One region of the Marinobacter sp. KMM 10035 genome, then DNA from elsewhere that is predicted to be linked to it. Evidence: riboswitches for the same ligand, from Rfam matches in the RefSeq annotation. Region 1 holds a riboswitch; the other holds the start of a gene.
What was found. Region 1 has a riboswitch for cobalamin ahead of AADB16_RS02795 (ribonucleoside-diphosphate reductase subunit alpha). Riboswitches for the same ligand answer to the same signal wherever they lie in the genome.
Positions count from the first base shown of each region.

Region 1 (15,725 bases):
GTGTTATTCTCCGGTCAATTAAGCATCAACTATGGACAGTTTTATGTGGATGAGGTCACTCTACAAAACGAAGGCGACTACCTGTTAGTTGAGCGGGCCTTCAGCGGTCAGGCTAATGGGCTATGTGGTGGAGCCCAGAAAGGAAAGCTCTTTCTGGTGGCAGGCCCGCAGACCGGAACGATCTTGATCGATGTGCTCCTGCATTCGTCGAAACCTCCAGTGGATGAGACGTTTGAAGACGCCGCCGAGTGCAGCATGCAGGTACCGGAAAACCAAACAGGCCTGTGTTCATGGGCTCACGAAGAAACCTATACCCTGGATCTTCCCCCTGGAAGTTATCGGGTGCGCTACAGCATTTCCGGAATGGATCGAGATTACACCGAAGATGATGAAGATGTGGATGTGCCAATATCCGGCCAGCGATACTTGCTGCAATTCTGGCCAGCCTCCGCGGCTAAAGACCAAATTTTAAAGGTAGGTGGCGAAACAGCTGCCTATTGGCACGGCACGCTAGAAACCGAGTGAGCGCCTGAACCAGGGGGTGCAGGCTGATCTCGACGCTGAGGTTCTTATGAGTGTTGTCATTACAATAACCCAAGTTGACTGCCGTAAAGCCGATATCGTGGAGACAGTGGTTTTAAGTCTCGAGGCGCCGAACGAAGGAGAGCGGTTTGAGGTTACCAAAGATAATTTCATTATTTTTGGCGGAGTATACGAATTTCAGCTTTCGGTATCCTGGGTGAATATGGCGGTGAGTTTCTCACTGATAAACGAAAGCGATGCTGTGCTCCGGTATGGCGGTGTAGTGACCGGAAACACACACTTCGACGTTTCGCTTGGCGCGGGTCAGTTAGTTGAAGTGCTGTTGGAAGTGAAATAGAAGATGATCAAAGTAGTGGTGTTGAGCTAGTGCGGAAGTACGAGGAAACGTAGATCAATAGCCAAATGCTGACCGGATAGTTATGAATAAGGACCTGTATTCCGAAATATTGAAGGCGCTTGTGTTGGCTGCGGAAAAATTCCCGGCTGGTAATGATGATGTGTCTGAAGAAGTTAAGGAGGATTTCGAAACAATCATCGACGAATGTGACATCAGTAGATGGAGAGTAAGTGTCGATGGATGCACTAAGGGCGTTGGCAATATTCTTTCTGATCTTGATGTGGCTATTGCAGAAGGCGACCGGCAAAAATGTGTCGAATCAATCGCGATGTTAAGGTGTGCTATCGCGGATATAGCGTCAGCTTTTTCGAACGCGATGGGCAGCATGGAAGGTCTTGTGGTTACTATTCGTGATGAAAAAGAATGATATATCGGATTGGCAGCTAAAATAAAAACGTAATGGGGCGCAGATTGGTTCTATGAATTCTGATGAGTTCGGCTCATTGTGCACGCGTTTGATAAACGAAGGCGCCGGCCGGCATACACAGGACACGATAGAGAAAATGCATGTGCTCTGTGATAAGCAGTGGCACACCTATGAGCTTCCATCGCTGGGTGCCAGGAAGGCCGCAAGCCATTGGGTGCACGAGTACCTCAATGCCGCATCGCCTGATCCGGAACTCGCTGCAAAGGTTGTCTACTGCTTTGGCCTTAACAGGGAGTTACTGGCGCAGATAATTGAATGTTATGGCGACTACGTTGATTTGAGCGAGTACGAGGAAGACTTGGAGCACTCTGGTGGGGATTTTGTCGATCCTTATTGGACACTAAGAAAAGGTGATTAGAAGTAGGCTGGTTAACAACCTACGTGATGTGAAACCTGATGAAGGGCGCTGTTACCCGAAATGCACCGGATGAGCTAGAGTATTGCAAGGACGAGTGTGAAAGGAGCGACATGAAACAGCAGCCCGGCCAGCCCCCCATAGAACTCACAGAGGCAAGCTTGTCATCTCTGCTGGCCGCATTGCAGCAGAACAAATTCACTGCCAGCCAACTTCTTGAAGCCTGCCTCAGCAATATCGATCAGTTCGATGACCCTGCCAATCAGGTGTACACAGCCCGCTTTGATCGCACTGCCAGAGCTGAAGCCGCCGCTATTGATACACTGCAACAGGGCAGGGTGCCTTTGGGAGAGCTTGCCGGGCTGCCCATTGCATTAAAAGTGCTGTTCGACGTTGCCGGTGAGGTAACCCACTCGGGCTCAAAATGGTGGAGCCAGCAGGCACAAAGCGATGCGTTGATTGTCTCGCGCCTGCGCCGGGCTGGAGCAGTCATCACCGGCCACACCAACATGACCGAGTTCGCTTACTCCGGGCTTGGGCTGAATCCACACTACGGCACCCCCGCCAATCCACTGGCACCGAGCCGCATATCTGGTGGCTCATCCTCCGGAGCCGCAGCGGCGGTTGCCTTTGGTATGGCCGCTGCCGCCATCGGCAGCGATACCGGCGGGTCGGTGCGCATACCTGCGGCTTTTTGTGGTTTGGTGGGCTTCAAACCTACCCAAAAACGCATACCTCGCGATGGCGTATTCCCCTTGTCCCAAAGCCTGGATTCCATAGGCCCCATTGCCCGTACAGTTGAGTGCTGCGCGCGCCTGGATGCCGTTATGGCAGGTGAGTCTTGGCAAAAGAACAACTCGGTTGATCTTCGTGGTCGTCGATTCGTCGTGCCTGCTAACTACATGCTGGATGACGTCTCACCGGCTGTTGCCGCTGCCTTTGCCGGTAGCCTCCGCAAGTTGCGCGAAAGCGGTGCCCAGATTGTGGAAGCACAGATTCCTGTGCTGGATGCGTTGCCAGATCTTATGCTGAATGGCGGACTTGCAGCAGCCGAAAGCTATCACGTTCACCGGCACTGGCTACAGCAGCGTGGAGACGAATACGACCCGCGAGTGCGGGAACGCATGCTGCGGGGCTCGGGCATCAGTGCTGCGGATTATCTTGATCTGCTGCAGCGCCGGGTGGCTCTGAAAAAGCAGGCAGACCAATGGCTCAGTGCCTATGACGGGCTTCTTGCACCCACCGTGGTAATTGAGCCACCCCTGCTTACGGAGCTAGAGAGTGACGCGGAATACCTGCGCCTGAACCTGCTTGTACTGCGCAACCCCACGGTCGCGAACCTTCTCGACTTGTGTGCTATCACACTGCCGAACCACCAACCCGGGGATCTGCCCAGCGGCCTGATGTTGGTAGGCCGGCATGGCTCAGACAGCACTGTGCTCGGTGTCGCACAAGCGATGGAACAGGTTCTGAAGCAGTGAGCCAGAAACCAGTGCTCGAATCCGCCGGGCTGGACGGCTGGATTGTCCGGTTGTTTGAAACGATCGACGAGGGCAACTTGCCTTGGCTGTCTGCATTGTCGAAAAGGTGCGAGCAAGCCTTTGGTGACGCACTGATTGATCTGGTGCCTTCCTACACCACGCTTCTCGTTGTGTTTGATCCGATTATTTTATCGTCTTCAGAGGCCCGGGCCATGCTGTGCCAGGTATTGGTGGATCTTGAGCCGGATAGCGGCGTTGAAGACGGGCAGGTACACGAACTTCCCACCTGGTACGACATCAGCGTAGGCCCGGACTTGCCAAGGGTGGCGGATCACACCGGCATGGCGGCTACCGATGTGATCGAAGTCCACAGCCAGCGCACTTATCGGGTGTTTGCTCTGGGTTTTGCACCGGGCTTTGCTTTCAAAGGATTAACCGACCCTCGCCTTGAATGCCCACGGCTTGATACGCCCCGCAAGCGAGTGCCGGCCGGCAGCGTGGCGCTGGCGGGCCGACAAACTGCAGCTTACCCCACAGAAACTCCCGGAGGCTGGAACTTGCTGGGGCGTACCAGTGCCCGGTTGTTCGATCGGCAGCGTGAAGGGTTCAGCCTTCTGCGGGTTGGCGATCAGGTGCGCTTTGTTTCCGTCAGCCGCGAAACCTTTGAGCGTGAAGGTGGGAACAGCACACCTGTGGAACTGGAATCGTGAGCCACCGGGAGAAGCCGCAGCCAAGCATACGGGTGCTGCGCGCCGGCCCTCTAGCCCTGCTGCAAGACAGCGGTAGGTTTGGGGTGCGCCATCTGGGGGTAACTCAGGGCGGCCCGGCCGATCCATACTCCTGGGCCTGGGCCAATCACCTGACTGGCAACCCCTGGGGTACCGCCAATCTGGAAATAACCTTCGGCGGCTTGCAGCTAGTGACCGAAAGAGACCTGGACATCGCTATTGCCGGTGCCGATCTGGGGGCAACCCTCAACAATGGGCCTGTTCCTTTGTGGCAGCGGGTTCGCTGGAAAGAAGGCGAGGTTCTGGCTTTTGCCAGGCCGATGAGTGGGCTACGTGCTTATCTGGCGGTTTGTGGCGGTTTTGTCGCAGAGCCGGTTCTGGGCAGTGTTGCAAGCGTCGTCCGGGAAGAGCTGGGTGGGTTTAGCGGAAAGGGCTGCAAGCTGGCGGAAGGGGATCTGTTATCTGTTCACGCTGGCGGAAAGAATTGTGGCCAAGGCGCGATGCAGGCACCTAAGGAGGCCCAACCTGATTTCAGCCAGCCTGTTGTGCTGGATTTACTGCCGGGGGCGCAAATTGCTAATTTCACCGGCCGCAGTCTGTTCGACGCGTTCAACACCTGGTGGCAGATGGATGATCGTGCCGATCGCATGGGCGTTCGCCTGATCGGCCCCAAGCTGCACTGCAACATTCGTAGCTTGGTGTCTGAGGGAATTAACCTGGGTGGCGTGCAGGTGCCGCCGGATGGCCAGCCTATCGTGCTGCTGAACGATCGCCAGACCATTGGCGGTTACCCCCGATTAGGTTCGCTATCGCCGCTGTCAGCCTCCCGGCTGGCCCAGTGCTTACCGAAGCAACGCGTGCGGCTGGTTGCCAGTGGGCACGAGGCTGCGCTTAGGGAGTACAGAGCGTTCAGGGCTTTTTTTCAATCGGGGCACAGCTAAAAAGCAGCGCTGTAAACACTGTGGCTATAACGATTGCGGGCCCCACTGGCACATCGAAAATCACGGAACAAACGATGGCCGCCAGGTGTCCGGCAACCGCACAAAAGGCGGCGGCCAATGGCGATTTGCCCTGGATAGAACCCACGATCAACGGCGTGATAATCAGAGTCGCGAACACAACGTAAATGCCGGCTAACGACACCGAGTAGGTGACTGCGATCGCAAATACCGGCATGAAGGCTACACCGGAAAGCCATTCTGGCAGCCACCAACCGAGCAGCCAGACAAACGCGGCCAGCACCGCTGTTGCCATCACAAGCTCCCAGCTCGCCCATAACAGATCGCCTGCGGCCGCTCGTTGCAGAGCCTGGGCACCATGAGGATCGTCACTCACCAGAAGTATCGCCAGGCTGGCACCCAGCACATACAGGATGCCAATCCACGCCTCCTTCGCGTTGCTGAGAAACCTGAAGATCAGGTGAACGGCAATGGCTGCGAGCAGGGCAAACATAAGGCTGCTCACCGGCGCACCGGCAAGCGTGTGGTTTGGTAGGAGATACAACCCCGCCAGAGTGCCTAGGGCGGCCCATTGGGCAATCGCAAGATCGGCGAAGATCACCCCCCGCGCAATCACTTGATACCCTAGCGGCACCAACAGCAGGCAGAGTAGAGCACTGCCCAATATTGGCAGAAGCATCCACTCAAAGCCCGCCATTGGGAACCTTTGTTACGCTTGCTTCAAGACTGCTCACGATCGTAGAAATCAGCCCGGTCAGCGTGTCTGTATGGCCATCGTTGGTCACGGTTCCGGGTAGCACAAGAACCGGCTTTCCCGTTCGCTGCGTCAACCATTCAGCAGGCTTTCGTGCCTGGTGGCTGGCGATCAGAATCGCAGCGGCCTTGGGCAGCTGCGGATCGGTTAGCAACTGACTCAAATGGCTGGCGCTTGGAGGTAATCCGGGCTTCGGTTCCAGGTCTAAGGTGGTTGCCACGCCCAGCCATCTCAACAGATAGTTGAAGCTGGTGTGCTGGATGACAACGGATTGCCCCTGTAAGGCTTCTGCACTTTCTCGCCATTTAGCACGGTGCTGGTTCCAATCCACGCGCCACTTTATATAGCGGGAAAATATATCCGCCGAGCGTTCCGGCCTCAGTTCACCCAAGCGCTTGGCCAGTGCTTCTGCGATCTTCGGTAGTTCAACCGGCGACAGGTGCACATGAGGGTTTCCTTCAGGGTGTACGTCCCCCATGCTGCGATCTACGTGATCATGGGGGGCATGCAGCTGGGCATGATCTGCGGCAAAAAAAAGACCTGGCCGACCCGGCTGAACCTTTGGGTTACCTGCCCGTTGAATCAGCATTGGCAACCAGCCGGCCTCCAAAGACGCCCCCGTGCACACTGCAATATCTGCCTGGCCCATAGCTGCTATCAGGCTTGGCCTCGCTTCTATGTAATGAGGATCCTGCAGATAGCTTGTGGCCGTTGTGAAGTGAGCGTCTGGCATGAACGCTCGGGCCAGGGCTGTCCACTCGGGCTCACAGGCAAACACATGAAAATCTGCCCGGGCCGGCAGAGAAACCAGTCCCAACAGAAAAACGAGAATGAAGCTTCGTGAGTCGCGCATATCAGTACCCATGCGCCCCGTGTGCCCCAAGCGACATCACGTACTGCACCGCAACGGTGTTATCCGCCTTGCTGAAGCCGGTTGCCGACTGATGCGTATATTGGAGCCGGACCGTCGAAAAGTGCGAGCGCGACCACGCCAGCATGACATCGGTTTCTTTCAGGCTTTGGCTGTGGAAGTGGTCGCCGTGGGCTTCGCGCAGGTTCACTTCGCCATACCGGGCACCCGCAGACCACTGTGGGGCGAATTGGTGAACACCGGATATGTACCAGCCTTCGTGATAGTCATCGGAGGTCGCGAACTCGTTCAGATCATCGGCATAGAGGTATTCTGCGCTGAGCGTAACTTGCTGCTCACGGGTGTTGCCATTGGGTGACCATTTCCAAACGGCATCGGCTATGTAGAGATTTTTACCGCTGTACGAGGCGCCATGACTGTGGTCGTGACCGGCATCATGACCATGATCGTGGTTATGTTCCCCTGCGTCGACCTCAGCACCGGTCTGGTGGTTGTGCAGATAAGACAGCCCAGCCTGCCAGCTTTGGGAAACAGACACGTCCCCACCGACTCGGGTATTCACGGTATAGACGCCTATATCCTCGTCGCCTTCCGAAAGCTGGTCGCCGCTGAATGCCTCAGCGCCGATTTGCCAGTAAAACGGCGTGGGGAGAAGGGCGTTCAGGCGCAGGCCGGTATCATAGTAGTGGCTTCCCAGCAGCGCGCGGTAAGCGGCGGGGCGCTCCACAAAGTCGTCTTCGTGCATGTGCCGGCCATTGAGGTAGCCTACTTGGGAGAGGAAACGACCCGCACGAACACTCAACCCTGCGGGAAGGCCGTTGGTCTGCAGATACGCCTCTTCAACCAAAACCTCACTCTGACCGTCATGCTCCTCGAAAACGGCCGTGAGTCTCCCTGAGAACAGATCATCGATGGGGGAAGATAGCGAGAGTTCCGTATGCCCCAGGCCGAAGCCTTGCTCGCGGTGGGACAGAGCGCTGTCATTTTGCTTGTAATAGCCATCCAGCGTAAGACTCACGTCAGGGTTCAGCTCCTTTGCCACGGCTCCGGTTGCAAGCAGTGTCAGCGTAAGGACGGTAGAAGAATAAATGCGACGAATCATAAATGCTCCTCATGGTCATCGCCTGCCAGACCTAGCCAAACAATAGAGGACGCCTTGAAGCCGAGATCGACGGACCGAACGATCTTGCCCGCTGCCGTATCCACCTCAATAAGAGTTTGGTTGTGCACCACGAACAGGCGTTCCTGGGCAGCGGAAACAGCTGTGGCGACCGTATCGCCTTCTAAGGGTGCATCCATTAGCGGAAGGGTGTTAAGCAGCGCCCAGTTATCGGCGGGATCAAACAGGCGCAAGCCGCCGTCATTACCGAGCACATAGAACACCTCACCGTGCGTGGTGAAGCCTTGTTTTAGCAGGCCCACGCCCTCGCCGATCTTCAGTTCGCGATAAGGGGTTGTTGATTCAGGATCGATAATGAACAGGCGGTTTCCAGCAATGCCGATGAGTTCTTCCACGTCGTGGTTGGCAACGAGTGTGCCGATGCGAGCTCCCACTTCAAGGTTTTCAGGATTGGCCAATTTGGTAGCGGGATAGCCGGCGCCATGGAGGTCGATAACCAAGACGCCATCGCTGCAACCAAACCCGAGGCTGTGTGCATTCGCAGCGGCACCGTGGAGTTTCGGGCAAGCCTCATCGTATCGGTGCTCGTGTGTGAATTGGGTGCCATCAAGGTGGTATCGCTCGACCGCTGCAGGGAGCGTGGTGTCCGTGATTCCACTGTCCCGGTAAGTCACGAACAAATGCCCGCCTATCACCTTGGCAACGCCGTGCATGTTGTTCTCCAGGTCAAGGCTGGCGAGAGTCGCTCCGTTCCCCAAAGTCGCGTCAGAGAAAGCGGTCACTTTTGAGCGGGCAGCGGTCCCGCCGTCAAAGAACACGACACCGTGGGACTCGCCGGCCGTGTAGTGTGTCGGTTTGTGGTCATTCAGCGTAAGGGACAGCATGCTCGGCGTTTCAGCATAATCGTGCATATGATTGCCGTGATCTTCGGTGTAAAGCCCACTATCAAAGAATGACACCCGATCGTCTCCTCGCTGAATAGCAACCGCGTGCCGACGATCGGGCGATGGGTAGAGGCTCGGGGGTTCACCGTTCATCGTTATTGAGGTCAGCATTTGGCCATCGTCCAAGCTCAGGAACTTCAGCGCCGATGCATCGGAATCAAACAGGGCGAGACGCCCGTCGGTCTCTATTTTCGTGTGATGATGAGCTTCATCCGAACTGTTTCCACTTCCACCGCAAGCAGACAGCAGTGTGGCTGAGGCCAACATCACCGAAGCAGCCAAGGGCCGAAGAGCAGACGAGAAGGGGAGGGAAGGGTAAAACATATAATCTCCTTTTGATGTTATAACATTGCAATCTTGGGGTCAGGAAAGCCAATCAAACCCCGGCACTGAGCTTGGGGAGCCACGGGTTTGTTGATTCTTGAAAGACGTTTTGTCGGAAAGCGCGAAATGTTATGTTATAACATATTCATTGTAAAGCAGCGCACAGACCTGGATGTCGAACGCAACAGGGAGATATAGAATGAGCCACCGAAACATACGCCGTCCAACGGGCGGATGATCAAGGCTCCGTGACAGTTACTTCCAGGCTTGCACACATAAATTGATTTAAAGAAGAGAATCACTAACCCATGACAAACAACTCGAAACCCATTCCCACGCACCTGGTACTTGGCTTTCTCGGTGCTGGCAAAACCACGGCAATCCTCAACCTGCTGAAGCAGAAGCCGGAAGGCGAGCGCTGGGCGGTGCTGGTGAATGAATTTGGAGAGGTCGGTATCGACGGGGCCTTTCTGTCGAACCAGGGCGTGGCGGTGAAAGAAGTACCTGGTGGCTGTATGTGCTGCGTTTCCGGGTTGCCTATGCAGATAGGGCTCAACAGTTTGATCAGCTTCGCGCGCCCTGACCGGTTGTTTGTTGAACCAACCGGGCTGGGCCACCCGGCACAGGTGATCAAAACGCTGACCGGAGAGTTTTACAAGGATGTGGTACACCTTTCGACGTCTGTTTGCCTAGTCGACCCGCGCCGGCTGGAAGACGAGCGTGTGCTTGCCAGTCAGCAATTCCACGACCAGGTTGCAGTGGCGGATCTGTTGGTGGCGAGCAAAGCAGACCTGTGCACGGATGAGCAGTTAGCGCGGTTCGACGCCTGGGCGAGCGACTGGCAACCGGCAAAGCGGCGCATCGGACAGATCAGTGGCGGGCAGCTTCCCCTCGAATGGCTAGCAGGGGATTCCGATCGACTACCCGCGCATTTTCCTGAAAGCCACCACCATCACCATGGTAAACCCCTGGCGGAGAAACCCTCACTGGAGGATGAACCCTGGCAGTCATACTTCAACAAGGGCGATGGTTTTACCAGTATGGGTTGGCGTGTTCACAAAGATTGGGTGTTTGATCCGATCGCGCTGCAAAGCCTGGCCAGTAATGGGGAGTTTGAGCGTTTCAAGGGAGTGGTGCATACCAACAGAGGCTGGTGGATGTTCAATGCCGTTGAGGGCGTACTGACACTGCTGGAAACGGAGCCCGCTGATGAGTCTCGGGTTGAAATTATCAGCCGCGCGCTGGAGCAAAATGATCTGGATCACGAACTTCGCAGTGCCTTGGTAGTACGGACATCTGCCAGTACTAAAGGATAGGGCTATCCTGTATCTTTGCAGCATTAACGGGCGCAGGAATGTCAAGGAAGATAAAGGCATGGCGCCATATACTGTTGTCGACCGCTAACATAAAAGAACCCCGCAATGCCCACGACCGTTTTTTCCGCGTTCTCCAGTAACTTTCTTGGTAAAGCTCCTGTCTGGTACAAGCAGATTATTCTGTTGTTTTTGATCGTTAACCCGATCGTTATGTATCTTTTGGGGCCGGTTACAGCGGGCTGGTTGCTTATAGCAGAGTTTATTTTCACTCTTGCCATGGCGTTGAAGTGTTACCCGTTATTGCCCGGCGGTTTGCTGGCAATAGAGGCATTATTGATCGGCCTTACCACGGCGGATGCGGTGTATCTGGAAGTGCTGACCAATTTCCCGGTTATTCTGCTGTTGATGTTTATGGTGGCAGGCATCTATTTTATGCAAGACCTGCTGTTGGTCGCATTCACCCAGATACTCGTTGGGGTGCGATCCAAGTCCGCGCTCTCGCTCATGTTCTGCATGTCTGCCGCAGTGCTTTCAGCGTTTCTGGATGCCCTCACAGTCACGGCGGTTATTATCAGCGTTACTGTCGGCTTTTACTCGGTTTATCATAAAGTTGCCTCGGGCAAGGGCTACCAGAGCAGCGACCACAATTCCGACAGTGATGACGAAGTCATCGAACTGCACCGAAACGATCTGCAAAACTTTCGGGCGTTTCTGCGCAGCCTGTTGATGCACGGCGCCATTGGTACCGCACTGGGTGGCGTTGCAACCATGGTGGGTGAGCCCCAGAACCTGTTGATCGCTAAAGTAGTGGGCTGGGACTTCATCGGATTTTTCCTGCACATGGCGCCGGTTAGCGTGCCCGTGCTGATAGCGGGGTTGGTAACCTGCTGGGTGCTTGAGAAAATGCGTTGGTTTGGCTACGGCGGCCGGCTTCCCAAACCGGTACGGCGGGTGTTGGAAGAGTTTGCGGATGAGGAACGTGCCAAGCGCACCAAGGCAGATGAGGCCGCGCTTTGGGTGCAGGCGGCAGCGGCGGTGATTCTGGTGGTTGGCCTGGCCTTGCACTTGGCGGAAGTGGGCCTGATCGGGTTGCTCGTTATCATACTGATTACCTCGTTTACCGGTGTAACCAGCGAGCACCAGATAGGAAAAGCCTTTCAGGAGTCGCTTCCGTTTACGTCGCTATTGGTTGTGTTCTTTGCGGTGGTGGCGGTGATTCACGAGCAGCATCTGTTCAAGCCCGTGATCGACTACGTGCTGTCACTTCCGGAGGGCCAGCAGCCAGGCATGTTCTTTATCGCCAACGGCTTGCTTTCGATGATCAGCGACAACGTGTTTGTGGCCACGGTGTACATCAGTGAAATCAAGCAGGCACTGGATGCTGGCAGTATCAGTTATGAGCATTTCCAAAGCCTTGCTGTGGCCATTAACACAGGCACCAACCTTCCAAGCGTGGCAACGCCGAATGGCCAGGCAGCCTTCCTGTTCCTGCTGACTTCTGCCATTGCGCCCCTGGTTCGTCTATCATATGGACGAATGGTCGTAATGGCGTTCCCCTATACTGTCGTGATGGGTGGTGTTGGTCTGTATATGGTCATTTATCATATTTGATGCCATTTCACAGGGCACTGCTAATCTCATCTCAGGTAGTTTGAAAAGTCCGCATACCTTCAATATGTCGGCACAACCAACGTATCGGTACTATGCGCAGACTCTGGAATCGACATTTGGCCCCGGCAAAGTTCCGGGGCTTGGCAGCCCGAATCGTAATGGTGGTCGCAGTTTTGGCGACAGTTACCCTCGCAGGGCCTGTCTTGGCTGATATTGCCGGGAACAAAGTGCGCATTGCGTACACCGAATTCCCCCCCGCTGAATACCGGAATGAACAGGGCGAACCGGCGGGTTTTTTTGTTGATCTGACTAGAAAAGTTGTCGAGGAAGCCGGTTACGAAGCCGAGTTCATTTACCTGCCTGTAAGCCGGGTTTATTTGTACCTGAAAAGCGGCGCGGTTGACCTGTTTCCCGGCCTTTCCGGTGTGCCAACTCTCAAGTACGAGGTGCTTGAGAGTTGGGTAAATGTTTATCCAACACGGCTCAATGCCTGGCATCTGGAAGATTCAGAACCACTGACCCACTTTGATCAACTGGAAGGGAAAACGGTCATTGTGATCGGGGGGTACACTTATGGTGGCTTGCTGTCCTGGCTTGAAAAGTCAGGCCGTATTCGACTTACCGAAGCCCCCAACAGCCGAGCTGCGCTCGAGATGCTGAAACTCAAACGTGGTGATTACGTACTGGATTACCGCGAAACGGTGGGCGACATGTTGACTCGCCCATCAGACAGCAAAATTCGTGGTTCGGAAGTAAGGTCGCGCTACTCGGCCTGGCTGTATTCACTGGCGAATCCCCGCGCAGCAGTGCTCCGGGAAGATCTTGACGATGCCTACCTCAGATTGGTCAGCCGGGGTGAGACGCCGCCCGTGCGAGCGTTCAAGGCAGGCTTTGTTATCCCCGGGTTTCCTAAAGAGCATCTTTAGCCTGAATTTCTAATCCTGTTTCGCCTTGGTTAGAGAGATATCGCCATACCAGGCACTTGCCTGCTCACCGGTATTGTCTGAATCCGACATGATCGCGATGCCCCGAATGGGTGGTGGGTTCTCCCCGAAGGCTTTGCGATAGTCCGCCACAATATCTCGCTCTATGGTCACCCACTCACCGGCATTCCCGCTGCCAGAGGTAACGGCAATCATCATGGTTTTGTCAGTATAGGGGTTGGCTATGAATTCGCCTTTCGGCAGGGTGTTTGCCCAGATGTAGTTCAGTGCATTGCCCGGAAGTTCCTCACCAAACAACACTTCCACTGTTTTGCGCTTGGCCCGCTCGAAAAAACCTGCTTTCTCGGGCTCGAACTCGAAGGCGACGTAGATCCGGGCAGGGTAGTCATCACCGGATTTTTTCCGGGCATCACCCTTGGCAAACACATTCGATACCTTCCAGCGCCAGTTCAGAATGGGTGCATCTTCTGGTTCTATATTCAGCCGGGCAATCAGGCCTGAGGCACCCCCGGAGGTTTGTGCCATAACTACCTGGGAGCCACCGTGTTGAACAAGTTCGTAGTGGGAAAGCTGATTTATCTTGGGAAATTCCAACGGCTCCCAGCCATCAGCGAGCGATGTCATCTTCGAGAAAGGGGTAAGTAGGGCTTCCTGTGCCAACAGGTGAGGAGAAGCCAGGCTGAGCACTGCAAAAACCAGACAGGTACGTGCGCGTTTAGAGATAAACATGAAGCCTTCCCACTTTTCTGTGTGTTCGTGATAGACCGGCAGATTGGAGAAAGGTGCCTTGTCTCTCCAAATTTTACCGTATATAGTGCCTGCATCCTTGGTTGAATACCAAATATGGTATTCGGGAATCCGGTGAGAATCCGGAACTGACGCGCAGCGGTATTGGGGAACGAGCGTGGCACAAAGACACTGGCTTAGGCCGGGAAGTCGCCACGCAAGGCAGAGCCAACAGGTTCATGCCCCTGAGTCCGAAGACAAGCCAGGGAATACACACTGCACCTTCGCGACTCAGGCGCCTGCATTTGGCCCTACAAGGTGAGCAGCAACGAGCAAGGCACTATTCGGCGCATTCTGTGCTGATGCCAGTGTTCGTCCTGCGTACGCGAAGGTTATGGAATTAACGCGTATTCAGGAGAAAACCGCATGTCTGCGACCGCTCTCACCGAGCCTCGGCCCTCATCGCCATCCGCCACAGAAGCCCTGCAAGTCATCAAGCGCAACGGCAATCTGGTCAGCTTTACCCCATCCAAAATCAGCGTAGCCGTTACCAAGGCCTTTCTTGCCGTTGAAGGCGACCAAGCCGCAGGCTCTGCCCGTATAAACGACGCTGTTCACAGGGTAACCGAGCAAGTTGTGCAGGCCATCAGCCGCCGCCTGAAAGCCGGCGGACGGGTGCATATCGAAGACATACAAGACCAGGTAGAACTGGCCCTGATGCGTGCAGAAGAGCAGAAAGTCGCCCGCGCCTACGTGCTCTACCGCGAAGAACACGCCCGCGAACGCGCCCTGCACGAGCCGGTGGAAGCCCACCCAACCCTTACTGTAAAACAGGCCAATGGCCGCACCGCACCGCTGGACTTGGGCCTGATGAAGCAACAGGTCGATAAGGCCGCGCTTGGGCTGGAAGGTATCGAAGGCGAATCCCTGGTGGAAGAAGCCATTCGCAACCTCTACAACGGCATCGACGAAGCCGAAGTACTGAGCGCCTTAATCATGACCGCCCGTGGCCGCATCGAGCGCGAGCCAGACTACAGCGCCGTCACCGCCCGCTTACTTCTGGAACAACTGCGCCTTGAAAGCGTCACCGCACTCAACCTCGATACCAGCCTGAGTCTTTCTGAAGTTTATCCACAGGCCTTGAGCGCTTTCATTCACGCCGGCATTCGTTACGAGTTGCTGGATGAAGCCATGGCCGCATTCGATCTTGAACGGCTGGGTGCTGCGATCAAACCCGAGCGCGACCAGAAGTTTGGCTTCCTCGGCCTGCAAACCCTCTACGACCGCTACTTCTTGCACTGGAAAGAAGACCGCCTGGAACTGCCGCAGGTATTCTTCATGCGTGTGGCCATGGGTCTGGCGCTGCGTGAAGACGACCCCAACAGCCGCGCCATAGAGTTCTATAACCTGTTGTCGTCCTTCGACTATATGTCTTCCACGCCCACACTGTTCAACAGCGGCACCCGCCACTCCCAGCTGTCGTCTTGCTACCTCACCACCGTAGGCGATGATCTGGAAGACATCTACGGCGCCATTCGCGACAACGCCATGCTTTCCAAATGGGCTGGCGGCCTAGGCAACGACTGGACACCGGTGCGCTCACTGGGCTCCCGCATCAAAGGCACCAACGGCCAAAGCCAGGGCGTAGTACCGTTTTTGAAAGTTGTGAACGACACCGCTGTAGCGGTAAACCAGGGCGGCAAGCGCAAAGGCGCCGTGTGTGCCTATCTTGAAAGCTGGCACCTGGATATTGAAGAGTTTCTCGAACTGCGCAAAAACACCGGTGACGAACGCCGCCGCACCCACGACATGAACACCGCAAACTGGGTGCCGGATTTGCTGATCGAGCGCATGCGCCAAGACCGCGACTGGACCCTGTTCAGCCCCAGCGACGTGCCCGACCTGCACGACCTATACGGCAACGCGTTCCGCGAGCGTTACGAGCATTACGAAGCGCTGGCTGCCGAAGGCAAAATCGAGCTCTTCAAAACCATCCCGGCCAAACAGCTGTGGCGCAAAATGCTGACCGTGCTGTTTGAAACCGGCCACCCGTGGATCACCTTCAAAGACCCCTGCAACCTGCGCTCGCCACAGCAGCATAAGGGCGTGGTGCACAGCTCTAACTTGTGTACCGAAATCACCCTGAACACCAGTGCTGATGAAATCGCCGTGTGTAACCTGGGCTCGGTAAACCTGGCCGCTCACATCAGCAACGGTGAGCTGGA
Region 1 is NZ_JBBVMG010000001.1:630,710-646,434, forward strand. Features, by position in the region: gene AADB16_RS02720 (hypothetical protein) at 1-525, shown strand, start outside; gene AADB16_RS02725 (hypothetical protein) at 572-880, shown strand; gene AADB16_RS02730 (hypothetical protein) at 963-1,307, shown strand; gene AADB16_RS02735 (hypothetical protein) at 1,360-1,725, shown strand; gene AADB16_RS02740 (amidase) at 1,836-3,203, shown strand; gene AADB16_RS02745 (5-oxoprolinase subunit B family protein) at 3,200-3,913, shown strand; gene AADB16_RS02750 (biotin-dependent carboxyltransferase family protein) at 3,910-4,872, shown strand; gene AADB16_RS02755 (metal ABC transporter permease) at 4,841-5,587, opposite strand; gene AADB16_RS02760 (metal ABC transporter solute-binding protein, Zn/Mn family) at 5,574-6,497, opposite strand; gene AADB16_RS02765 (hypothetical protein) at 6,499-7,617, opposite strand; gene AADB16_RS02770 (hypothetical protein) at 7,614-8,903, opposite strand; gene AADB16_RS02775 (CobW family GTP-binding protein) at 9,212-10,219, shown strand; gene nhaB (sodium/proton antiporter NhaB) at 10,325-11,830, shown strand; gene AADB16_RS02785 (substrate-binding periplasmic protein) at 11,947-12,756, shown strand; gene AADB16_RS02790 (DUF3047 domain-containing protein) at 12,766-13,503, opposite strand; cobalamin riboswitch at 13,585-13,782, shown strand; gene AADB16_RS02795 (ribonucleoside-diphosphate reductase subunit alpha) at 13,927-15,725, shown strand, end outside.

Region 2 (15,725 bases), 270 kb from region 1:
GGCAAAGCCATTGGTGGGCCCATTGCGCTCATCCTGATGGTCTACCTGATGACCTGGTTTGTAGAAACCCTGCGCCCCATGCCATTGGTGTATGTAGGGGCCATGTGGCTAACCTACTTTGCCGGCTTTCGTATGATTCTGCAGTCCGGCGCACAGGCGGGCATGCTGATTGTCGTTGTTGCCGTGCTCATGTCCGTTATGGGCATGCACGGCAACGCTACGGTTGAGGCTATGCGTGACGGATTTGTTCAGGCCTCTTTGGTGGGTCTGGTGCTGGGGCCGCTTGTGTATGCAGTTTTCCCCGCACGAACCCGTGAGCAGCATGTGGACGAGCCTGTGCCCACAGGCGGCAATGTCACCCTGGGTGCTGCCATCAGGGCCACGGTGCTGATGTGCCTGTCGTTCTGGCTCTACTCCGTAATGCAACCCTCCGATATGATGATGGCGGTGATTGCGGCCATGGTGCTGGTTTTCCCAACCCGCCGCGCTGTGTTCTACGAAGCCCACCAACGAATACTGGCAACCTTCTACGGCAGCGCCGTCGGGCTTGCGGTGCTTTGGCTGTTCACCCTGTCTTCGCACTTGCCCATTCTACTCGGCCTGATTTTTCTTGGCGGATTGTGGCTTGGGCATCTGATGCTGCACGGAAAGCATCCCAGCATGGTGTACCAATATGGACTTTCTGTCGCCATGGCGCTGATTGCCGGCGCGCTCTCAACCCAGGATCCGGGTTACGCAACCTTTACGCGCATTGTGCTCACGCTCGCCGGTGCCGGCACCGCCGCTCTACTGGTTGCTGGACTGGACGCCCTCACAGGGTGGCGGAGCTCCGAACAATCACGGAAGCAACAAATACAAGAGACTGAGGCATGAGTAATCATGGTGTGGATGACCAAATGATAGACGGCCAGCCTGCTGAGGCAGCCCCATCGCCTTCCCGTTCGGTACTGCAGCACGAATGGCAAGCCTTCTGGCTAGCCGTTGGCTTTCTTACCCGCATTCCCATGCTCGCACGCATCGATTATTCCCAGAAACTGATGAACCAGTGCAGCATGTACTTTCCAGTCGTAGGCCTGCTATTAGGTGCTTTGTACGCCGGCCTATTCGCACTGCTCAGTTTGGCCTGGAGCCCATTGGTCTGCGTACTGCTGGTGCTGTGCTTTCACCTGTTTATCACCGGCGCCTTCCACGAAGATGGCCTTGCTGACAGCGTAGATGCACTGGGCGGCGGCTACACAGTTGAAAAGCGCTTGGAGATCATGAAAGACAGCCGCATAGGCACCTATGGCACGGTTGCGCTGGTGATGGCATTAGGTTTAAAAGCAGCACTGCTGCTGGATATGGAAACGATCTGGCTGGCATTGCTGGTGGCGCCCGCCATCAGCCGTGTAACACCCCTACTGCTGATGGCCTTTATGCCCTATGTAACAGACCCGGATAAAAGCAAAAGCAAGCCCGTAGCAGAGACCTTTTCCCGCCAACGCTTACTGACCAGCTGTGCATGTACTGCCCTGATTTCACTCGTATTCAGCATTTGGTTGCCGGGGCTTTGGCTTAGCGCCTTAACCGCTGTGCTCATGGTAGCCCTACTGTGGGGCTGGTACTTGCAGCGGCAATTAGGTGGTTACACCGGCGACGCACTGGGGGCGAGTGTGGTGTTTTGCGAGCTGGTGCTGCTGATGTTCTTGTGAGATGTGGCAGACTTAGTCGTTATCCACGGTGAACGAGACGATTCGGGATAAGTGGCTGATGGGCAGGCCGGTTTCCTGGTGCCACTGATTGAACGCATGCTGAGCCTGGGTCAGCCCTTTTTTGCTGGTGAGTGACGCATCCAGAATATCGGCGCGGGTCAATGCGGTCACCACATCACGGGACAGGATGAAGCCATCCCAGCCCACCCGACGCAGGAAGTATTGAGCAGTGTTCCCGCCCAACCGGGCGCCGTTGCGCTTCAAATATATCAAAAGGCCAACCTGATCCTCACTGGGCCATTCCGCTAGAAACTGCCCAAAACTACCGTAGTCTTGCGCCACTTCCATAATCATCCGGGCATTTTCAGGCACGGTGCGAATCTTCTGCATATTACGAACAACCCGCGTATCTTCGGCCAATCTTTCCAAAACTTCTGGTGGAACTTGCTGCCAGTAGGCGGGCACGAAACCTTCGAAGGCCGCCTCGAAACTTGGCCACTTATTCTCAATTACACGCCAGACAAAACCCGCCTTGAAAATACAGCGGGTGATTTCGGACAGGTAACGGTCGTCGCCAACCTCCATCAGCCGCGCGCGCTTGGGCAATGGTGGCAGCAGTGCCTTCACGGCTTCCTCGCCACCTTTTCGAGCGACTGCCTGCTGATAAAATTCAGAAAACTCCATAACCCCCCCCAAAAGCCCAAATTGGGTCTTAAGAGCCCCACTTAGGGCTTGATAAACCCCAATGTGGGGACTAAAGTACCCACATTGAGTCTTTTAAATGAGCCTACCATGCCCGTAACCAACATCGGCGATGCCCTGTTTACCAAAACCCAGCAGCGTGTACTCACTCTACTGTATGGCCAGCCAGATCAAAGCCTATACCTAAACGAATTGGTGCGGCTGGCTCAGGTTGGCCGCGGCTCGGTGGCTCGGGAGCTAACCAAGCTTACCGACTCTGGACTGGTGGTCATGACCCGCCAGGGCAACCAGAACCATTATCAGGCAAACCGGGACAACCCGATCTTTCATGAGCTGATCCATATCGTTCAGAAGACGTTTGGTATTTCTGAAGTTCTGAAAAACGCCCTGCTACCGGTAGCCGATACTCTCCAACAGGCCTTTATCTATGGCTCCGTCGCCAAAGGCGAAGCACACGCTGGAAGCGACATAGACCTGATGCTGATCGGCAAGGATCTCAGTTACAGCGACATCATGGAACTGCTGGCACCTGCGGAGCAACAGCTTCAACGAACCATCAATCCCACGTTATACTCCCCCGACGAATTCGAGGAACGCATTGCTGACAACCAAAGCTTTGTTACCCGGGTGATAGAACAACCCCGCCTCGAGCTGAACTTCGCAAGCTAAACCACGGTTCCGCGCATGGAAGCACTCGACAATCTGGTAAAGATACGACGGCTTAAAGTCGAACCGCCCGATGCCCGGGAATTTGATGGCATGCTTAGAGCGGCTGATGCCAAACTCAAAGACGCCTGCATAGAAGGGCTTTCTGAAGACAGCCAGTTTTCTCTCGCCTACAGTGCCGCTCATGCTCTGTCACTCGCCGCGCTCCGATGGCACGGTTACCGCTCAGAAAGCCGCTACATTGTATTTCAGTGCCTGCAGCACACGGTCGGTTTGCCGAATGCAAAATGGCGGGTACTGGATAAATGCCATGCGGCCCGAAACCTGGCAGAATACGAAGGGCACATGGATGTGAATCCACAGCTGTTGAAAGAGCTAGTTGCTATCACCCGCGAGTTACAGGTGTTGGTAAAGGCGTTGGCGCCAATCACAGTCTGACGTTCAGACTTTCTTTAATTGCTCAGTCAGGCCAGTCTGATCTAACGACTTTCCCCAGCCATTTCCGTGCACGAGCTCTTCCAGCGGAAGACGTGATCGCCAGCCCTTCGCCTGCAGTTCTGGTTGATCCAGAAACTCACTGACATAGCCCAGGCAAAGATACGCCAAGGGGTAGACCTGCTCCGGCAATTGTAGAATATCCGACAATCGATCCTGGTCCAAAATACTGACCCAACCCACACCAATGCCTTCCGCCCGCGCCGCCAGCCAGAGGTTTTGTACCGCAAGACAGGTGCTGAACAGATCCATCTCCATGATAGAGTTTCGGCCCAAAACATGAGGGCCACCCCGGGAACGGTCACAGGTGATACACAGGTTGATTGGGCTTTCGATAATGCCTTGAAGCTTTAAGCTACGATAGGCTTCCTTGCGCTCACCGGTATAGTTATCAGCGGCTTTGGCGTTCTCTTCATTGAAGCTGGCAAGAACCCGCTCTCGCACCGACAAACTGTCGATCACAATGAAGTCCCACGGCTGCATAAAGCCTACCGACGGCGCGTGATGGGCAGCCTTCAGGATTCGGGCTAAGACATCGTCCGATATGCGGTCGGGCAAAAACTGTGAGCGCACATCACGGCGTTCAAAAATAGCCCGGTACAGCCCTTCTCGCTGGGCTTTGGTGAACGGGTCATTGTGGTTGCTCATAGCTGCAGCAGGCTCCTTAGCCGATCGGTATCCAAACACGCCTCCACCTGGTCAGCCAAGCGATCCAACTGCTGTAACCGGTGGCTCTGGTAATCCACCGCTTGCGCAGCTGCCTGATTCAGCCCTGCCCACGCCAAGATGGCATCGCATGCTTCGGGCGCATCGAACAAGCCATGCACATAGGTGCCGGCTATTTGGTCATCATGACTAACGGCGCCGTCGGGCTGGCCTTCCAGTTCCGCAAAAGGGCGAGCGAGTGCTGGGCCTTCGGACACGCCGTTGTGCATTTCATAACCCTGCATGGTCACGCTTGTGGTCGCCCCGGCTACGCTGCACGCCAGGGTGCCGGACACTTGTTTCAGCTGCTTACCGGGTACCATTCGCGTATTCATTTCCAGCAGGCCCAAGCCTTCTGTGTGGCCAACTTCGCCCTCAAGGCCATCAGGATCTTCGACCCACTGCCCCAGCATCTGAAAGCCGCCACAAATTCCCAGCACCTTGCCGCCGTAGCGCAGGTGTTTGCGCAGTGCTTCCGGCCAACCTTGATGTATAAGCCACTGCATGTCGTGACGGGTGCTTTTACTGCCCGGCAGGATGATCAAATCAGCTGGAGGTATGGGTTGGTCCGGGCCGACAAAGATGAGGTTTACCCCCGGATGCAGCCGCAACGGATCAAAGTCGTTGTGGTTGCTGATGCGTGGTACTACCGGCACCACCACGTTCAGCGCACCAGCTTCGCTACTTCCTTCAGTGCTGACACTGTCTTCGGAATCCACCACCAGCCCGTGAAGGTACGGCAGTACGCCGAACACCGGTTTGCTCGTGCGGGTTTCGAGCCAGTCGAGCCCCGGTTCCAACAGCGCAATATCGCCCCGAAAGCGATTGATGATAAACCCTTTTATGCGCTGCTGTTCACTGGCAGAAATCAGCTCCAGCGTGCCAACAAGCTGAGCAAAAACCCCGCCCCGATCGATATCCCCAACCAATAGCACCGAGCAATCCGCTGCTTCCGCAAAGCCCATGTTGGCGATGTCGTTAGCGCGCAGGTTAACTTCCGCCGGGCTGCCGGCGCCTTCCGCAATGATCACATCGTAACGTTCGCTGAGTGAACGCCAGGCGGCCATCACCGCCTTCATGGCTTCGGCTTTATAGGCGTGATAATCCAGCGCATCCATGTTCCCATGAACCTGCCCGCGCAGAATAACCTGGGCACCACAATCACTTTGGGGCTTCAGCAATACCGGGTTCATGTCGCTGTGGGGCTCAAGGCCACAAGCCAGCGCTTGCAAAGCAGTGGAGCGGCCAATTTCACCGCCATCCACCGTCACCGCGCTGTTCAAAGCCATGTTCTGGGGTTTGAACGGTGCGACTGATACACCCTGGCGGGCGAGCCAGCGACACAGGGCGGCGACAACCGTGGTTTTACCAGCGTCGGACGTGGTGCCCTGGATCATCAGAGTGGTCATATTTTAAAGCTCGACACCCTTCTGGGCCTTGATGCCCTGATCCTCAAAAGCGTGCTTCACTACGCCCATTTCAGTCACTGTATCTGCGATATCAATCAACTCTTTCGGGGCGCTTCTGCCAGTGACCACCACGTGCTGCATCTCTGGCCGTGCTTGTAGATCGTCCAGAACACGGTCGAGATCGATATAGTCGTATTTCAATGCGATATTGAGTTCATCCAGCAAAATCAGATCGTAGCTGTCGTCGTTCAACATGCCTGCAACGATGTCCCACGCGGCATTGGCCGCTGCAACATCCTGCTCCCTGTTCTGAGTTTCCCACGTGTAGCCCTGCCCCATAACGTGGTAGTCCACATTAGGCAAATCCCGGAAGAAGGCTTCTTCACCGGTACTGAACGCACCTTTAATGAACTGCACAATGCCGACTTTCATGCCGTGGCCTAAAGAACGAGCCACCATGCCAAAACCAGAGCTGCTCTTACCTTTGCCCGGGCCGGTCAATACCAGCAATATGCCCTGTTCTTTCTGGGCGTTGGCTATGCGTTCGTGCATGATTTTTTGTTTGGCTGCCATGCGTTTGGCGTGGCGTTCGGGGTCTTTTGCGCGTTCTTTCATGGCGATTGCCTCACATCAACGTTAGTTTATTGAGCCGGCACAAATACCGACAAACCATCTTTTTCCAAGGCGATAAGGCGCTGGTTGTATAAACGTTCCAGTGCTTCCGGCACCAACATGCTGTCTGTCGCCCCCCAGCACGCATCGCCATTGGTGTACAGCAACAGAACATGGCTACACCAGCGCGCCGCCATGTTGAGATCGTGCAAGCACATAAACACAGCTTTTCCGGACTCTGCCTGGTTGCGAAGCAGATTCATCACCTTTACCTGGTGGTGCAGATCCAGATGGTTGGTGGGCTCATCCAGCAACCAGATGTCCGGGTTTTGGGTCATCAAGGTGGCAATGGCAACGCGCTGGCGTTCTCCGCCAGACAGGGTGTTGAGCAAGCGTTCAGACAAGCCATCGACATCCAGTGCCGTCAGAGCCTGTTCCGCAAGAGCCTGATCCTCGCCTTGCTCACTTTCCCAGGGTGACAGCCAGGGATGGCGGCCAATCAGGGCTGTTTCCATCACCGTTGCCGGAAACGTGTCCTGACGCTCCTGGAACACCAGGCCCAGATGCCGTGCAATATCCCGGCGCTTGAGCTCTTTTAAAGGTGAGTCATTCAGCACCACCTGCCCGCTGCGAGCAGGAAGCAAACCCGCAAGGGTATGCAGTAATGTGGTTTTGCCAGCACCGTTAGGGCCTAGCACACCCCAGATCTGGCCCGGCTCAACATTCATATTCAGAGCAAAGCCGTCAGCGCGCCCCGGTATGTTGATGATCAGTTCGCGGGCTCTCAGCGTGCTCATCAGCGACTCCGGTGCAACAGATAGAGAAACATGGGCACACCCAGCAATGCGGTTATCACGCCAACCGGCAACTGTTCGGGCGCAATCACCGTACGCGCCAGAGTGTCTGCCAGCACCAGCAACGTCCCGCCGGCCAGAGCGCTGGCAGGCAAGATAGTGCGCTGGTCATTCCCCAACACCAGCCGGAGCATGTGAGGCACGATTAATCCTACAAAACCAATACTCCCTGCGGTCGTCACGGCCGTTGCAGTCAGCAGGCTGGCAAGTAGATACACCACCCATTCCAGCGGCCGCACAGACACACCCAGCGCGGCTGCCTGCATAGGCCCCCGCGCCAGCACGTTGAGGTTCCGGGCAAGTGGCATAATCAACATTATGGATACAACCAGCACCACAAATGCCGGCCAGGGTGTACGAGCATAGGAAACATCCCCCATCAGCCAGTACAGCATACCGGGCAGTTTGTGCGAGGGCGTGATTGCCAACATGAGTGTGATCACAGCCCCCCAACCGGAAGCGACCACAACGCCAGTGAGCAGTAGGCGGGAAGGTGTCCAACTACCGGTTCCATGGGCAAGACCAAACACCAGCATGGTTGCCAGCATGGCACCAGCAAAAGCCGAGCCCGAGATTAGCAGCGTTCCCATCCCGGCAAGCATCGCCAGCAATGCCCCTACTGCGGCACCACCCGACAGCCCCAGAATGTATGGATCAGCAAGTGGGTTGCGCAGCAATACCTGCATCAGTGCGCCGGCCACAGCCAACAGCCCCCCCGTCGCAAACGCCGCAATCGCTCGCGGCAGCCGTAATTCCCAAACAAGCGTACGATGCAATGCGCTGCCGTCGCCCTGAATAACCTGCCAAAGATCAAGCAGTGGAACGGTCACACTGCCCATAGCCAAAGCCAGCATCATGGCTGCCAGTGCCATCACGCCAAGACCCAGAAGTGAGCGGGTCACTGGCCACCCTCCCACAGGTGCTCACCCACGCCATCAATGCCCACGAGCAACGTCCAACTTTTCACAAATCAGCTTGCTGGCCTCGAGTAGCCTGGGCGTGGGCCGGGAAATAGGGGAGGCGGGAACAAAAATAAGGTTATCCCGAACCACCGCACTCAACTCGGAATACTCCATCCAGCGATCCAGCTGTTCATCGGCTTCGCCATCTACACTCCCCGTGAGAATGGCATGAGGGTTGGCCTTCAAGACAACTTCCGCACTTATTCTTGGCACTAAACGTGGCATATCGCCAAACACATTAACGCCACCACACAACTGCAGAACCTTACCAATCAAATGATCATTATTGATGGTCATCAGCGGCTGCTCCCACACCTGATAAAAAACCGGTATCGGCTCCGCGTTGCGATACTCGTCAGCAATATCCGCAATGCCCTTTCTGAAACGTTCCGCTTCCGCAAACCCAGCCTGCTCTGTACCCGCAAGAGTAGAAAGCCTCTCGAGAACACTGGAAACACCTTCAAAAGTTCGAGGCTCTATGGCGAACTGGGGAATACCCAACGCCTCCAAAAGCTCAATCTGGGCCGGGGGATTTCCTGTTACCCAAGTGATCACCAAATCCGGCTTAAGCGCCACAAGGGCTTCCAGATCTATCCGCGTATGATTGCCAACCCGCGGGAGCTTGAGTGCAGCGGGAGGATAATCACTGTAATTAACACCCGCGATTACCTTATCGCCCGCCCCGGCTGCGAACGTAAGCTCGGTTGCGCCCGGCGACAAAGTAGCAATTCGCTGTGCAGGCGCCGCCAGACACAGGGGTTGACCGGCATCATCCGTTGCACAAACGTCTGCAAACGCACCGCCAACTAGCGCGAAAAACAGAAAAAAAGCACGAAATATCATTGAAAGCTCATTCCTTGGTCTGCTGCCAAAATGACGGATCCGGCGCCACAAATAACATTAATTGACTGACATAAAACGGAACCCTAGACTATGCGCCAAGTTCTATCCGTAGCAGGTGCCCGTGGCGCAATATACGTTATCGTATTATTGAGCGCAGGGTGAAACTGGGAAGTTCGGTTAAAGTCCGACGCTGCCCCCGCAACGGTAAGTGGCAATGAGCAGGATCAGCTCCAGCCTTCTGGCTGGCGCGAGCGCATCCTACTCTGGCGACATCGCCAGCCGCAAGCCCGGAGACCGGCCTGCTACCGGCTATCAGTGAGTACTGGCGGAGGGCTGGTACCGCGGAGTTTTTGCCTGCTCGTGTTGGCGTTAAACCTCCTGATGATAGCTGTTCTCGCAGCTGAAGCGGTTTTCTTTAGCTGTGGTTTATAGCTCATTTGGCCATGGTTAACTGCTCTAATGCGTCGTTTTTTCTGCCTGCTATTTCTTTTCCCCCTGGCTGCCGCAAACGCGGACGACGCTGCGCCGTTTATCATTGTTGAAAGCTCACCCGCCAACGCAGCAACAACCATCGATCCCTCCAAGGCAACCGGCCCGGTACGGGTAATCCCCCGTTCGGAATATGAAAACCGCACCGCCAATCTGGCCGACGTGCTCAGCAATCAGACGGGCGTTCAGATTCGCCAAAGTGGCGGCTTGGGTAGTTATTCCTCCGTCTCCATCAGAGGTTCCACCGCTCGCCAGGTTCAGGTTGTGGTTGACGGCATGCTGCTCAACGATCCCGTAACGGGCGGGGTGGATATGGGCAAGCTAGGGCTTCACGACATCAGCCGAATTCAGATTTACCCTGGTGGCGCACCCGCGCAGTTTGCCCAGGCTGGTATTGGTGGCGTGGTGGTTATGGAAACCCTGGGCAAAGATATTGAAGATTCCACCCGCATTAACTTGGGCGCAGGTTCTTTTGATACCTACAAGATGGGCCTGTTCAACAGTGGTGGCCACGAAGATTTTTATTATTGGGTATCGCTGGATCGGCAGAGCAGTAACAACGATTTTGAGTACCCCAACAGCCGCGAATGGTTCAATCCGAACGATGGCGCCACGACAAAACGCCGGAATGCAGACTACGATCAGGATGCTGTCAGCACTAAGCTGGGTTGGGAGATCAATAACACCAGCACGCTGGACGCGCTGATTCAGTACAACGATAACGAGCAGGGCGTTCCAAGCATTCAGAACTGGCAAAATAACAAAGCGTTTTTAGCCAACGACACCCTACGCACCCAATTGCACTATCAGCAAAAAGGCTGGATGGATGGCCAGGTTCACTCCAGCCACCGAGTGATATGGTCGGATGCCAACGAGCGTTACAACAACAAAACAGGGCTGGTCGGGCTGGGCACAACCGACGTCTATACCCGCACAAAACAGCTTGGAATGACCAATACCGTCACTTGGTTGTTGGGCAACCACACGCTTTCCGCCGCTATCGATGTCGCAAAATACGACTACCGACAGAACGACAAGCTCAGCTCGGATCTGCCTGACGAAAGGGAACGCCTGCAAATCGCCAGCGCGCTTTCCCACCAATGGCTCAGCTCAAACAGCCGCTGGCGTTCGCAGGTATCTCTGCGACAGTACCGCATTGACGACCATTCCGATGAATCACTCGGCAATGGCACCGTCACGCAAACCTCCAGTACAAATCGCTACAACAGCTGGCAACTGGGGTTGAGCCATTACTTTGCCGTCAACTGGGAAGTTTCTGGGGCGTTATCCAGACAAGTTCGTATTCCAACTCTGCAGGAGCTCTATGGTCAGCAGGGGTTATTCGTCGGCAACCCCGATCTTGAAGCCGAAGAGTCAAAGAACTACGAAATAACTCTGCGCACAGACCGGGGCTGGGGGCACGCCGAATTAACAGGGTTCTATCGTGAACTTGACCCTGCTGTTGCCGCGATCTACGACGCCCGCGGCGTTGGCCGTTACACCAATTTATCCGCAGAAATATACGGCGCAGAAATAGATGCATTGTGGCGCATCTATCACTGGTGGGAGCTGTACGGCAACGCAACACTTCAGGAGTCTGAAAACACTGATGACAGCGTCAGTGATCGCTTCGAGCAACGACTTCCCGGCATCTACCATGAGTCATTCGTCGCCGGCAGCCGCTGGCATATCCGGCCTTTCCGCTTTGACGTTTCCTACAACTATGACGACAAGCTCTATTATGACGCCGCCAACAGGCTCATGGCCGACCCCCGTACTCTGATAAACGCTTCCATAAGCTGGACAAAAGTCTGGCCCAACCGTGGCGAGAGCGAAGTCACTCTGGAACTTCAAAATATAACAAACGAAACCTATCAGGATTTCAGCCGCTTTCCCGGTCCGGGAAGGAGTTGGTTTGTGAATGTGAAGCACATTTTTTGATCGGCGAATATCTAATTACGCAAACCAAAAAGAAAGACCTTATATAAACAGGAACCAAGGAACCCATCATGAAAACTGAACTGCACTTCCGTAGATTCGCTCTACCCTTCGTGCTCGCCCTGTCTGCCACACTTACTGCCTGTGGCGGAAGCTCAAGCAACAGTGGCAGCATCGAGATCGATGAAAATACAAAGTACGTTGCCGCAATCGCGACTGCGTCGAGTGATTACCTGTCTGGCGAAGTCGAGTTGGCTGAACTGGGCAAAGACGATATATCGGCTAACGGTGGTTATTTTCCGGGGCCGTCTGATATTACAGTGAATGCCTACGGTGAAAACTACTACCTGATTGGTAAATTCTTCATTGATACCATCAAGAAGGTCAATATCAAAGATCCGGCCATCGCTACGTGGGACTACTCCACACTGGCAAAAGGCGCTACCGGCTCATCAAATCCTTATCAGCTGGTCTTTGTTAGTGAGCAAAAAGCGTATCTCCTCCGCTATGGCGCAAGCACCGCATGGATCGTAAACCCGTCAGCCGCCAATGAGTCAGAGTTCTATACGGGTGAACTGGATTTGTCCGCTTACATACCCCAAAACACAACCGGAGCACCAAACATGTCCTCTGGGGTGATTGTTGGAAGCAAGCTCTTTATTACTCTTGAGCGTTTGGGTAGCGACTATAAGCCGACAAACACAAGCTATGTCGCGGTCTTCGACACAACAACCGACAAGGAAATCGATACTGACTCAGGGAATGCAGAAGGGCTTGAGGGCATTGCCTTGCTGGGTCGCAACCCAACACGCATTGAACATGTTGAGGGACTTGGCTTGGTGGTAGTTAATCGAGGCGGGTTCAGCTCCCCATTTGCTGGCACAGGTCTGGACATCATTGACCCTGACACCTATACCGTCAGCCCTTTAATTACTGACGCTGAGATTACCACACAGATCAACAACGCCGTATTTGTGAGTCCAACACAGGCTTACGTTCTTAACTACACAGGCTGGCAGGACATTTCCCTGCAACGCTTCAACCCATTGGCAGGCGCCAACAGTCTCACGGATGTTGCTGGTCTAACAGGCGGTGATTTCAGAACTATCGACCTAAGCCCCGAAGGTACTCTCTGGATAGGGGATGCCAACACCAGTGCTCAAGGTGTTCGCATCTTTGATACGTCCACCGATCAACAGGTCGATTTTGTAGAAACACAGCTACTGCCCATTGCAGTTGCATTCATCGAAACAGGCAAAGACACGGAAGTAGCAGGCACACCATAAGCGAAGTAAAACTAAAGGCAGCGGTGGATTATTGCGCCGCTGCCTTTATCACCTCAGCCAAGCGCTTCCACTCGCCACTGCTGCCGGGCAGTCCAAATCTCAGCATTTCTGGCTGGGTAAAACAGCGAACCAGCACGCCGCTACGGGCAAAGATTTCCGCCAAAGCGCTCGCTTGGCCGACCCTTACGGTCTGAAACAGAGGGCTACCGCCGAAAACCGGAAACACACTGTCTTGGAGCAACCCTCTCAACTTGTCAGAGTCACCGCGCAAACGGTGCAAGGCATTCTGCTGCCAGTCATGATCCTCCAGCGCCCGAGCCATCACATAACGAGCAGGCCCACCAAGCACCCAAGGGCCGAGCGCACTTCTTAAAGCCCCAGCAACAACAGGATCCGCTAGCACCGCCCCTGCACGCACCCCCGCCAATCCAAAAAACTTTCCCAGCGAACGCAGAATAATCAAACCTGGCAAACCGGCACGGAATGCCAAACTGAATGCCGGCGTAGCATCCATAAACGCCTCATCGACAACGAGCCAACCACCGCGCTTCTGCAGCTGCTGATGCCAGCGCAGGAGCGTCGAGGGCGGGACGATTTCACCGGTGGGGTTATTGGGGTTAATCCACACCAGCACATCCAGCCGGTCCAGCCAACGGTCATCACAGCCTGTCGCTCCACCGTCTGTTTGCTCAGGTGCTATAGGCACAATTGTATGGCCTGCCTGCCGCCAGCTTTGCCCATGCTCTCGATAACCCGGCACAGGTATACCCACACGGCAGGGTTTGCGTAATTTCGGCAGCGCCATGATCGCTGCCTGGCTGCCCGGCACAGGCACACAGGCCGCCTCCGCGGGCGCTCCTGACCACTTGCGAATAACTTCTTCAAGCCCATCATCGGCTTCGGGCAGCCTTTGCCAAAGCTCTGCCGGTATTTCAGGCACTGGCCAGCCATTGGGGTTAATGCCAGTAGACAAATCAAGCCATTCCGAACGGGGGATTCCGCAGCGTTCTGCCGCTTTGTTTAAACGCCCACCATGTTCCAGCATCATGATGAATGCACCGCCAAAAACCAAAACACTGTGGTCACCAGAAGCGCGCCAAGCCAGAGCCAGACTCCCCGCCGTACCAATGTGATCGCAGCGTCCACACTGGCGGAGCTCGCATTCTGGGTGCCACCCAGCACCGGGCGATGTTTAACGCCGGAAGGATAGGGTGAGGGCCCACCAAGCCGAACATTCAGTGCGCCGGCACCCGCCGCCATCACAGGGCCGGCATTGGGGCTATCCCATTGTGGCGCCTGATGTCTCCAGCACCACCATGCCAGCTTGCGATTGCCCAGCAGCATGTAGGTAAGGGCTGTCAGCCGAGCGGGCACCCAGCCCATAAGGTCATCCAGCCGTGCGGCCACTCGGCCAAAATATAGAAACCGTGGGTTGCGATAGCCCCACATGGCATCCAGGGTATTCACCATTCGGTGCAGCACAACACCCGGAATGCCTGCAGCCAGGAACCAGAACAAACTGGCAAACACCGCATCGGCTCCATTCTCCAGCATGGACTCAGTTGCCGCTGCAGCCACACCTTTTTCGTCCAGCGCACTCGCCTTACGGCTGACAATACGACTGACTTGCTCACGAGCTGTCTCAAGATCGCCGGCCTGCAATGGCTCAGCCACCGCTCTGCCATGCTCAGCCAATCCGCGAAGAGACATGGCGAGCCAAAGGACGATCGATTGAATCAACATCAACAGCCACCCATCGAGAGTGACAGACACCCAGATCGCTAAGCCCAAAAACGGTGCTGTGAGCAAAAATACGGAAAACAGACCAGCCAACAGACTCAGCCGGGAATTAGTCGGTGCGGTGTTAAATCGCTTTTCAACGGCGTTTGCCAAATGCCCGAAGCCGACCACCGGATGCAAGCGACGCGGCTCACCGAACAGCTGATCAAGGGCGAGGGCGAGCACAAAAACAATTAAAGGAGTGAATAAAAGCACTGGTGATTCCAAGCCGGTCAGTCGATGAAACCGTCAAGCCTACCTCATTACACCCAGTCGGAGTATGATCCCGCTCCAAACTCTATTGAACCCAAGCCCTGATCGCCGTAATAGCATCTGACGTTACGGTCTATTGATGTCTGAAGGTATGTGAAATGTCGTTTCCCAGCAGTTGGACTACCCCTCCCCAACAACCCGACGCACAGTTTTTTGAACGAGCCGCCCAGCGTCAAAGCGTTCTGACCAAGCCCGCCGGCTCACTGGGTCGGCTCGAAAACGTGGCTGTTCAGCTAGCCGGGCTGCAGGGCACTGTTACGCCAGCAGTTGATCGTGTTCAGATCAGCGTTTTTGTGGGTGATCACGGTATTTGTGAAGAGGGCGTTTCAGCCTATCCCCAGGAGGTTACGGCTCAAATGATTGCCAATTTCGCCAATGGCGGCGCTGCTATAAGCGTGTTGGCCAAATCCCTGGGTGCGGAACTGGAAGTTGTTAACCTGGGCACGGTAGCGGATGTTGAGCCCAACTTACCCGGTGTGGTTGATGCTCACATCGCCCCCTGCACCCGTAATTTTTCAGAAGCCGATGCCATGACGACTGAGCAGCTATGCGCCGCGTTGAGCCACGGCGATGCCGCAGCCCAGCGTGCTGCAGACAAGGGCAGCCAGTTATTCATTGGCGGCGAAATGGGGATAGGTAACACCACCTCCGCCACGGCTCTTGCCAGTTCGCTCATGAGCAAAAACCCCATGAAACTCACTGGTCCTGGCACCGGCCTGGACATGGCGGGCGTGCGCCACAAAGCGGAAATCATCATCCTGGCCATTCAGCGCCACGATAACGATGACGATGGCGAGGATGCCATTGCCGTACTCAAGGCCTTTGGTGGCTTTGAAATAGCCGCTCTGGCAGGCGCCTTTGCCGGCTGCGCAGCGCGATCCATTCCGGTGTTGGTCGATGGGTATATTGCCTCTGTCGCAGCGTTGCTTGCGGTGAGCCAGCAGCCAGGCATCCGCCCTTGGCTGCTATTTGCTCACCGCTCCGCTGAGCCTGGCCACGAAGCTATTCTTGCCGCATTGGG
Region 2 is NZ_JBBVMG010000001.1:360,313-376,037, forward strand. Features, by position in the region: gene AADB16_RS01570 (FUSC family protein) at 1-873, shown strand, start outside; gene AADB16_RS01575 (adenosylcobinamide-GDP ribazoletransferase) at 897-1,691, shown strand; gene AADB16_RS01580 (DNA-3-methyladenine glycosylase I) at 1,704-2,375, opposite strand; gene AADB16_RS01585 (nucleotidyltransferase domain-containing protein) at 2,484-3,062, shown strand; gene AADB16_RS01590 (hypothetical protein) at 3,078-3,497, shown strand; gene bluB (5,6-dimethylbenzimidazole synthase) at 3,501-4,202, opposite strand; gene AADB16_RS01600 (cobyric acid synthase) at 4,199-5,668, opposite strand; gene cobO (cob(I)yrinic acid a,c-diamide adenosyltransferase) at 5,672-6,283, opposite strand; gene AADB16_RS01610 (ABC transporter ATP-binding protein) at 6,310-7,077, opposite strand; gene AADB16_RS01615 (FecCD family ABC transporter permease) at 7,077-8,036, opposite strand; gene AADB16_RS01620 (cobalamin-binding protein) at 8,070-8,939, opposite strand; cobalamin riboswitch at 9,036-9,257, shown strand; gene AADB16_RS01625 (TonB-dependent receptor) at 9,399-11,369, shown strand; gene AADB16_RS01630 (hypothetical protein) at 11,438-12,652, shown strand; gene cobD (threonine-phosphate decarboxylase CobD) at 12,681-13,700, opposite strand; gene cbiB (adenosylcobinamide-phosphate synthase CbiB) at 13,697-14,647, opposite strand; gene cobT (nicotinate-nucleotide--dimethylbenzimidazole phosphoribosyltransferase) at 14,803-15,725, shown strand, end outside.
Region 2: another riboswitch for cobalamin. It lies ahead of AADB16_RS01625 (TonB-dependent receptor); the one in region 1 lies ahead of AADB16_RS02795 (ribonucleoside-diphosphate reductase subunit alpha).